One region of the Shewanella psychrotolerans genome, then DNA from elsewhere that is predicted to be linked to it. Evidence: predicted binding sites of a transcription regulator. Region 1 holds the regulator's gene; the other holds the start of a gene.
The links. The regulator MetJ, encoded in region 1, represses methionine synthesis genes. The targets are predictions, from matches to a motif close to TAGACGTCTAGACGTCTA.
Positions count from the first base shown of each region.

Region 2: msrA (peptide-methionine (S)-S-oxide reductase MsrA) is a predicted target of MetJ. The motif match lies at 2,661-2,678, and genes of this name have one in related genera.

Region 1 covers NZ_CP080419.1:583,319-588,569, forward strand. The annotation lists gene K0I62_RS02640 (conjugal transfer protein TraF) at 1-841, shown strand, start outside; gene K0I62_RS02645 (sulfite exporter TauE/SafE family protein) at 926-1,660, opposite strand; gene metJ (met regulon transcriptional regulator MetJ) at 1,756-2,070, opposite strand; gene metB (cystathionine gamma-synthase) at 2,294-3,460, shown strand; gene K0I62_RS02660 (bifunctional aspartate kinase/homoserine dehydrogenase II) at 3,480-5,251, shown strand, end outside.
Region 2 covers NZ_CP080419.1:2,280,139-2,285,389, reverse strand. The annotation lists gene seqA (replication initiation negative regulator SeqA) at 1-195, shown strand, start outside; gene pgm (phosphoglucomutase (alpha-D-glucose-1,6-bisphosphate-dependent)) at 250-1,905, shown strand; gene msrA (peptide-methionine (S)-S-oxide reductase MsrA) at 2,040-2,519, opposite strand; gene astE (succinylglutamate desuccinylase) at 2,897-3,952, shown strand; gene K0I62_RS10075 (thiamine pyrophosphate-dependent dehydrogenase E1 component subunit alpha) at 4,146-5,251, shown strand, end outside.

The sequences.
Region 1 (5,251 bases):
ATCTTTAGAAGATGAAAGTGCTTATGTTAGCGCAGGGCTCGGTTTCTCTGTGGTATTGCCCACTAAGCGCATGCCAATGGCAGTATTCTATAAAACGTATATTGATGCGGTGAGTGTCGCTGCGATAGAGCAAAGTGATTTAGATTTGTTGGAAAATATCGATCCCAATAGTCCTCCCGCCTTGACTGATCTGGATTCCCAGGGGGCCGTTATCGCTGGTGCAGTTTCAGATTTAGGGGTTGCACTTAGCTTTCCTCTATCCATAGTTAACATGCCGATAGCTGTCGGAATATCGCCTAAGTTACAACGTATTGATACATACAATTATGTCATTAGTGCTAATGATTTCGATGCGGGTGATTTCGATGATAAAAAATATCGTAACAAGGAGACCGCGATTAACTTAGATGTCGGTGTCGCAATGCAGCCCTTAGAAGGAATGGTTGTTGGTTTGTCTGGTCGTAATTTGATCAGCCAGAAAGTGGATACTGTCGAGTCACTGGGGCGTCAATTTACTTATCGAGTTGAGGCGCTTTATACCGCAGGGGTTTCTTATGGGTGGAATAGATTTAGCGTAACGACAGATATAGATCTCAATAAAAATAAGCGCTTTGATGAGATCGATAGCACCCAGTACTGGCGTGTTGGCGGTGAAATAAAAGCAACCGATTGGTTTGCCTTACGTTTAGGATATCGTCATGACCTTGAGGATTCGACCGCTGACATCTATTCCATTGGCACGGGATTTACCGTTGGCCGTTCATTCAATTTCGACTTAACCGGCATGATGGGTAGCGATGATGTTATTGGCGGTGTGCTTCAAACGTCTTATCATTTTTAAGTTTGATAATTAAAAACGATAAAAGCTGAGGCAAGTGATTGTCTCAGCTTTTTTGATATTAGTTTGACGATAACATATTATAAATTAATTGCTTATCTCCAAAATGGACTTAGTTGCTAAGATGATTGCGCTGAGACTACAAAGACAGAGTGTCATGATCCGTGTTTTATGTTTATCTACTCGCCCAATGAGTCGATTCGCCAGCAAATACCCTAAGATAACCGATGGTAATAGCAGTAACGAAATATAAAAGTGGTGTAATGTCAGCAGGCCACTGAAGCCTAAAATGATGAGCGCTATAGTTGAGCTGAAAATAAAAAATGCCGACAGTGCTGCTCGGAACTGTTTGGCGTCTTTTCCTGACAGTAAGATCGCTAATGGTGGCCCGCCAATGGCGGCAATATTACCAAAAATACCAGACAATATACCTGCTGCAAATAAGCTAGTTCGCGTGATAGGAAGAGATAATTTAAGTAAACTTAGCAATACTGCCAGTGCCACAATAATTGCTATGGCTAAACCTAATATGGGTTGTGGTGCCCATAGCAATAGCGAAGCACCTAATATACCCCCTGGAATTCGTCCAATTAGCGCATATTGCAGACCGTTAAACTCAAGTGAGCCTCGTTCTCTAAAAAGTGTTAACAGTGAGATGGAAAATCCCATCAAAATTACTGGAGCAGGAACCAGACTAGGATCGACAAGGTAAAGCAGTGGCGAGGCGACAACGGCTAAGCCAAAACCGATAAGACTTTGAGTTAACGCACCTATGAATATAATCAATGAGGCGAGCACTAAGATCGTAGGATCGATGAACAAGTCAGCCACGGTTACTCCATTTGGCAGGTGGGATAGACAAAAAAGGGATCGCTAATGGATCCCTTTTTAGATGGCAATTTGGTGAGTAGAGCGTATTACTCTAGCTCTTCCCATTCGATACCCATCTCTGTCATTAACTTTTTTACTTCAGCTGGGATACTGTCAGGCTTGTCTTTTGACAAGTCATCGTCATGGGGAAGAGGTTGACCAGTGTAGGCATGTAAAAATGCCTCGCAGAGCAATTCGCTGTTGGTGGCATGGCGTAAGTTATTTACCTGACGACGTGTTCGCTCATCGGTTAATACCTTAAGTACTTTTAGAGGAATAGAAACAGTGATTTTTTTCACTTGCTCATTCTTCTTACCATGTTCAGCATATGGGCTGATATAATCGCCATTCCACTCAGTCATCGACTCACCTGTAAATTCTCAAATTCGGGGCAGATTTTATACCCTTACAAATTACAGTCAAATTATTGCCTTTAATTTTTGTGAATTGCAAATAGATTTCTAAATGTTTGGACGTCTAAACGTCTAAATATGTTGACGGTGACGAGTTGCTTAGGTACATTTAGACGTCCAGACATCTCTTTGTGATAGATGACTGTTAGCGTATCGATTTTAGGAGCAATAGATGACAGAGCGAAAACTAGCCACCGCAGCGGTTCGTACCGGTATTGAGTCGGATACTCAACATGGTGCTGTTGTACCTCCCATTTACCTGTCGACAAATTACGCTTTTGATGGTCATAACAATCCCCGCGACTTTGACTATAGCCGTTCGGGGAATCCGACTCGATCTATTTTGGGCGATGCGATAGCTGAATTAGAGAGAGGGGCAACAGGTGTGGTGACTTGCACCGGTATGGCAGCCATTACATTGGTAACTAGCTTGCTTGGGCCTGATGATCTGCTGATCGTGCCTCACGATTGTTATGGTGGTAGTTATCGTCTGTTTACCAATCTTGCAAAGAAAGGGGCTTTTAAGCTTATTGTCGTCGATCAAACCGATCCTAAAGCGTTAGAGGCAGCGATCGCTCAGCAGCCCAAAATGGTATGGCTAGAAACGCCTTCTAATCCACTGTTACGCGTGGTTGATATCGAAGCAATAGCGAACGCATGTCACGGTGTCGGTGCACTGGTTGTGGTCGATAACACCTTCTTATCTCCTATTTTGCAGCAACCTTTATTACTTGGCGCAGATATTGTTATTCATTCAACCACCAAATATATCAATGGTCACAGTGATGTGGTCGGCGGAGCGGTTGTCGCAAAAGATGCTGAGCTCGGCGAACTGCTGCATTGGTGGTCTAATACCTTAGGGTTAACTGGCTCAGCTTTTGATAGTTATCTGACTTTGCGTGGTTTACGTACCTTGCCAATAAGAATTCGCGAGCATCAAGCAAATGCACAGAAGGTACTGGCGCTGCTGACATCTCACCCTGCGGTTGACAAGGTATATTATCCAGGGCTTACAGAGCATCCTGGGCATGAGATTGCAGCAAAACAGCAAAGAGGCTTTGGCGCTATGCTCAGTTTTGAATTAAAAGGTGGAGAATCAGAGCTTATTGCGTTTTTAGATCAGTTAAAATACTTTTCAGTGGCCGAAAGTCTTGGTGGGGTAGAGAGCTTAGTTGCAGTTCCTGCTACCATGACCCACAGAGCGATGGACCCAGAAGCGCGCTTTGAAGCGGGAGTAAAAGATACTCTGATTCGTTTGTCTGTGGGGATCGAAGATGGTGATGATTTGGTTGCTGATATTCTGGCGGGTCTAGATGCTGCTGAAGCAGTAAGTTGTTAAAGGTATTGAGGAGCAAAAAATGACACGATGTCATTTGCATAAATTTGGTGGTTCTAGTTTAGCTGATGCAGATTGTTACCGCCGTGTCGCTCATATTCTTCTTACTCATGGCCATAGCGATGATCTCATTGTGGTTTCTGCTGCGGGTAAGAGTACAAATTTTTTATATAAGCTGCTCGACCTAAGTGAATCTAATCAACTGTGGCAAGAAGAGCTGCAAGTATTGATTAGCTATCAACAGAATTTAATTGAACAGTTACTCTCTAATGAACAAGCCCGTAGTTTACGTGAGCGTTTATCGACCGATAAAGCACAATTAACGAGCTTACTCTCGATTGACCCATTAAATGATTATCAGCGTAATCAAGTGGTCAGTTTCGGTGAGCGTTGGTCTTCGCGACTATTAGCTGCATTGCTGCGAGAGTCTGGTGTAGTCGCATCCGATGTCGATGCTCGTACCTTATTGGTCGCTGATGAAGGTGCCGTGCCGCAGATCCGTATTGAGCAATCTAAGCGTAAAGTACAAAACTTGCTTAATAAGCATCCTAATGAACGACTAGTGATCACCGGCTTTATTTGTGCCAACGATAGAGGGGAAACCTTGCTTCTGGGGCGCAATGGTTCAGATTTTAGTGCCACCTTATTTGCCAGTCTTGCAGATATCGAGCGGGTGACTATATGGACCGATGTCGAAGGGGTGTTTAACGCAGATCCTAATCGTATTAACGATGCTAAACTGCTAAAGAGTATGTCTTTAACTGAAGCTAACCGCTTGGCCCACCTAGGTTCACCTGTACTGCATAATCGTACATTGCAGCCACTATTTGATACCGAAGTGAGTCTTGCTGTACGCTCAAGTTACGCGCCTCATACTGACTTTACCTTAATTGCACCTAAGAGTTCTTCTGCTAGCGCGCCTGTGGTAACGAGTTTGCCTAGCGTATCGTTATTTTATTTGACGCTAAATGCCGAGTTACCTCAGTTACTGAACTGTTTTGCTCACGCGGGCTTGACACCACTCGCCTACTGGTCGCTTGCCCATGGACGAGCAGAGCTTGCTTTCACCCATGAAAACCAGAAGCAGGCATTAGCCATATTTGAAGCGAATCGTGAATTCTTGGGGATTGACGAGCTGCAAATGCGTGAAGATCTTGGTCTTGTTGCGCTAGTTAGTGCCGATGCCGGACTATACCGCCGTGGTTTCTCGCGATTATTAAGTCGTGATGCTCACCCTTTATGTAATGATGGTTTGAGCTTGGTGACCTTGGTGCCTAAGGCGCAGGTTAATCTGTTAACCCAGAAAGTACATCGCCGCTGTGCGGGGCCAAGAAAGCGTATTGGGGTGTTACTGCTTGGCATTGGTAACATTGGTGAAGCTTGGATTGAGCTGTTTAAACGAGCCAGGCCAGTTCTCAATAAAGAGTTAGAGGTCAGCGTCGAGTTGGTGGGACTATTGAGCTCAAAACAAGCCCTGCTCAGTGAAACGGATATCGATTTAGACAACTGGAAACAAGAGTTTGACGAGCGAGCAACGCCTTGGCAGTACACCCATCTATTTGAGCAGTTGCAACGTCTTGAGTGTGATGAACTTATTGCGCTCGATATTAGTGCCAGTTCAGACTTAACCTTGCAATACCCTGAGTTTTTTGCTCGTGGTATTCATATTGTTAGTGCTAACAAATTAGCGGGTTCTGGGCCGTTGCCTTTCTATCAAGAGCTGAAGCAGCAACTGGGTAATCGTCGATTATTTTGGCGCTACAATGCCAGTTGCGGTGCAGGTTTGCCTGTGCA
Region 2 (5,251 bases), 1.7 Mb from region 1:
CGCCTCTACTTTGCAACCTCAAAAGAATCGCTACTCAAAGCCAGTAAATCCGCCAATCCTAAAGAGATCGGTAATAGTGGGTTTTGGGTGACGACCAATAATAACACCGCTAAAAAGCGCACCATATTAACTGAAGTGTTATTGCAATTTGGTGTAAGCGAAGCGCAAATTGAATCGATAATTAGTAATATTTAGCGCTTAGGATGTATTTTGTTTTTTGATCACGCATATTCACGATAGGAGTCAATGGTGGCGATAGATAAACGCGCTGGGCAAGCTGCACAACAAACGGATTTGGTTAATATTCCTAAATTGATGAGCCATTATTATCGGCTCTCACCAGATGTTAGCATTGATGCACAAAAGGTGACTTTTGGCACATCAGGTCATCGTGGTTGCGCATTTAGCAAGAGCTTTAATGAAAAACATATTCTCGCGATTGTACAAGCTGTTGTTGATTATCGGCAGCAGGCTAATATCACTGGGCCGATGATTGTCGGTATCGACACTCATGCACTGTCTCAAGCGGCTTACATAACCGCTCTCGAAGTGCTTAGCGGCAATGCGATACAAGTTTTAGTCGCAAAAGATGATGAGTTTACCCCAACACCAGTGGTATCTCATGCCATTATTCGCGCAAATCGAGATAAACCGGCAGACTTAACTGACGGACTCATCATCACTCCTTCACATAATCCGCCTCAAGATGGCGGCATTAAGTATAACCCGCCCCATGGCGGACCTGCTGAAAGCGACATCACTGCTTGGATTGAATCTCGTGCTAATGATTATTTAGCAAAACAGCTCGAAGGTATTAAAAGGCTCAGCTATTCAATTGCTGTCCACACAGCGCTGATCGTAGAGACCGACTTTATGTCTGCTTATATTGACGCGCTCGATGATGTTATCGATATGCAAGCAATTAGCAAAGCTGGAATAAAGATTGGCGTCGACCCTCTAGGCGGCTCGGGGATCCATTACTGGAGTAAGATCGCCAGTCGCTACGATATCGACATTGAACTGGTTAACGACAAAGTCGACCCCACATTTAGCTTTATGACATTGGATAAGGACGGCAAGATCCGAATGGATTGTTCATCACCTTATGCGATGGCGGGGTTACTCGAACACCAAAACGATTTCGATATTTGTGTGGGTAATGATCCAGATTATGATCGCCACGGCATTGTTTGCCCTGGCACAGGTTTGATGAATCCTAACCATTATTTGGCCGTTGCGATTGAGTATCTATTAATGCATCGCCCCGATTGGTCTGTGGATCTCATTATCGGTAAAACCCTTGTTTCGAGTGCGATGATTGATCGGGTTTGCGCCGAACGAAAACGCACCATGAGTGAAGTCCCTGTTGGATTTAAATGGTTTGTCGACGGCCTCGCGGACGCAAGCTTTGCATTTGGCGGAGAGGAGAGTGCGGGGGCGGCATTTTTACAGCGTGATGGCCGTACCTGGTGTACCGATAAAGATGGCTTTATTTTGGCGTTGTTGGCGGCAGAGATCTTAGCGGTAACCGGGTATACACCAGCGCAGCTATATCAGCAGATGGTAGAGCGTCATGGCGAGAGTTTTTATCAAAGAGTTGATAGTCCAGTAAAACCAAAGCGTAAAGCTAAGTTTAATCAACTGATTAGCGAACGGGTGACTACAACGCAATTAGGCTGTGACCAACTTGCGGGTGACGCGATTACTGATGTGCTTACTCACGCACCCGGTAACAAAGCTGCCATTGGTGGCATAAAAGTAGTGACAAAAAATGCTTGGTTTGCGGCGCGCCCGTCGGGAACTGAAGCACTGTTTAAGCTCTACGGTGAAAGTTTTGTGTCCAGTGACCATCTCGAGCAGGTATTGACCCAAGCACAAGAGATGATTGACACCCTGTTAACATAGTGTCAGCCACAGTGACCGTTATAGTCAAATATTAAAAATGACTTAGTTGCCAGCAATTAGAAACAACGACAAAGACCCCATCTATTTCGATGGGGTCTTTTTATTCGTCACTAAGTTTTATTCAGTGAGGTGGTTTAGTAGGTCAGGTGGCAGGATGGAAGATTATTCTTTTCTAAGTAGTTCTGGTGATACTCTTCAGCTCTGTGGAAGGTGACTGCAGGAACAATTTCGGTCACTATGGGTCTCTGTCCCCACTTTCCACTACGAGCAAGCGCCAGTTTAGCGCTCTCAGCTAGCGCTTTTTGTTGTTTGTCATGGAAGAAGATCGCACTTCGATACTGATGGCCAATGTCACCGCCTTGCATATTGAGCATAGTCGGGTTGTGATTAGACCAAAATACCGCGAGTAGTTGTTCATAATCTACGCGTGTTTCATCATACTCAACTTGGACCACTTCAGCGTGACCGCTATTGCCCGCTTTTACTTGCTCATAAGTGGCTGCGTTGTCGTCACCGCCCATGTAACCAGAGGTTGCTGTTGTTACACCTTCTATTTGCTTGAAGAAGTATTCAACGCCCCAAAAACACCCTGCACCAAATGTCGCTAAAGCCATTACTCGTTACCCCATGATACGTATTCGCTAGAGACCTACTAACCAAATCGTGGCCGATTAAAAGCTGATAAGTGATATAGCTAGCGTTTAACCTTTGTTTAAATGCCACCGTCTAATATTAGCAGTCAAATTTTATGCTTCTATCCGTTTAGATGGCTAGATGTCCTTATTTTGGCACTACTACCAATAGTAATGCAAGAGCATTTTTGCTATTAATATTGGGTTTCTACGTTTGATATTCGTGGATAAATAGCTGTCTTTTCCGTTAAATGATACTATGCCACTCGCTGATTATAATTCTAATAAATCAAAGGACACATCCCTTAAGCGCCTGATCATAAGCGCCTTAAGGAATGATAAATGTAAGGAGTTTTCTTGTGTCACACGCACTGAATTTGTCGAAAGACTTTTTGCAATTCACACTTGCTAACCCTAAATCTATCGATGAGGCACTGTCATTTAGCGTCGACGAACATACCGACGTTGAGGTATGGGATACTGGGGTTATTGTGTTCGAGCCCCGCCTTGAATCTGCAAATACACCTGAAAATCAAGTAAAAAGTATCGTGATCTCTTCTGCAGTACATGGTAATGAAACCGCCCCGATTGAACTCTGTAATAGCCTGATCATGGCGTTGCTGACGGGTCAACTCGTGTGCCGTCATCGAATTTTATTTCTTATTGGCAATCCTCCAGCTATTCTCAATGGCACCCGCTTTGTAGAAGAAAACCTCAATAGACTCTTTAGTGGTGCCCATTCGCAGGGGGAAGGTCTAGTGAACGCTGAGCGGGTGCGGGCTAAAAAACTTGAGCAGTATGTTGGCAAGTTCTTTAATAGTATCAAAGCAACCGGGCCACGTTGTCATTACGATCTGCATACCGCAATACGTGGCTCAAAACATGAGAAGTTTGCCATTTACCCCTACCGTGGTGCGAAGCCTTATAGTCAGGAGCAGTTAATGTTTCTTGCGGCGTGTGGCATCAAAACTGTGCTGTTTCATCATGAGCCAACCACCACCTTTAGCTATTTTTCATGGAATAGCTACCAAGCCGAAGCATTTACTATCGAGCTGGGCAAGGTGATGCCTATGGGTCAAAATGATATGACACGGTATATCGCCTTAAAAGAGATGTTGTGCCGCTTGATCACAGGTCAAGCGCTAGAGTTAGACTCATTTGATGAGAGCAAGCTCAATCTTTATCAAGTCAATCGTTCTATTAATAAGCATTTTGATGACTTTGAATTTACATTTGCGAATAATGTGGAGAACTTCACCACTTTTCCTAAGGGCTATGTATTAGCAAAAGAGGGGGGAAGAGATATTAAAGTTGAGGCCCCAAGTGAAGCCATTGTTTTCCCAAATGCCAACGTGCCAATAGGCCAGCGTACTGTGTTATGTTTAATTCCCGCAAAAGATTACAGCATAGAGTGATACGGGTTAGAACAGAGTGTTGTAAAGCTAGATATACATCCGGTGAGGATGCTAGTTAGTGGCTTTAAACTCGTTAAGCTTGATAGGTAGTTTACGTTAACGTAATTTTAAGGCCGCGTAATTAACAAAGAGAGCGAGTGGTGTCTGCATTCGCAACCAGATAACAAGAAAACTCAGCTGATAAGAGAATAGTATGAGCAACGCAACAAGCACTACAGAAACTGTCCATCGTGTCAGCTTTCTCGATAAGGATTCACTGTCAATTCCGATCTTGAAGATCTTACAAGCCGACGGAACCACCTTTGAAAAGGCGGTTTTGCCTGTTATTGACCAGCCATTAGCCGAAAAAATTTATGATACTTGTGTTTTCACACGAGTACTCGATGAACGCATGTTAGGCGCTCAGCGTCAGGGACGCATCAGTTTTTATATGACTTGTACTGGTGAAGAAGCATCAATCGTTGGCAGTGTGGCTGCCCTCGATAATGAAGATGTGATTTTAGCCCAGTATCGAGAGCATGCAGCGATTCGTTATCGCGGTTTTTCAACTGAACAGTTTATGAATCAGATGTTCAGTAACGAAAAAGATTTAGGTAAAGGGCGGCAGATGCCAATCCACTATGGTAGCCAAGCGTTACATTACCAAACTATTTCTTCGCCACTTGCAACCCAGATCCCTCAGGCAACGGGTGTCGGCTACAGCTTAAAAATGCAAGGCAAACGCAATGTTGCTATTTGCTATTTTGGTGAAGGAGCTGCATCTGAAGGTGATTTCCACGCGGGTTTAAATATGGCCGCAGTCCTGAAATCTCCAACCATTTTCTTCTGTCGTAACAATGGTTACGCCATTTCGACTCCAACTAGCGAGCAGTTTGCCGGTAATGGTATTGCAAGCCGTGGCATAGGCTATGGCATGCATACCATACGTGTCGATGGTAACGATATGTTAGCGGTATTGGCGGCAACTCAGCAGGCCAGAGCTTATGCGCTAGAGCATAATGCGCCAGTCTTGATTGAAGCCATGACCTATCGCTTAGGCGCGCACTCTTCTTCGGATGATCCATCGGGTTACCGCTCGAAAGAAGAAGAAGCCAAATGGCAACAACACGATCCCGTTAAACGATTTAAATTGTGGATGATGAATAAAGGCTGGTTGTCCGAAAGTGACGATCAGGGTTTATATGAGAAATATCGTCAAGAGGTGTTGGCTGCAGTTAAGGTTGCTGAGAAATTACCAGTCACCCACGTCGATGAAATAATCAATGATGTCTACGATACGCCAACCCCACGTTTGAAGCA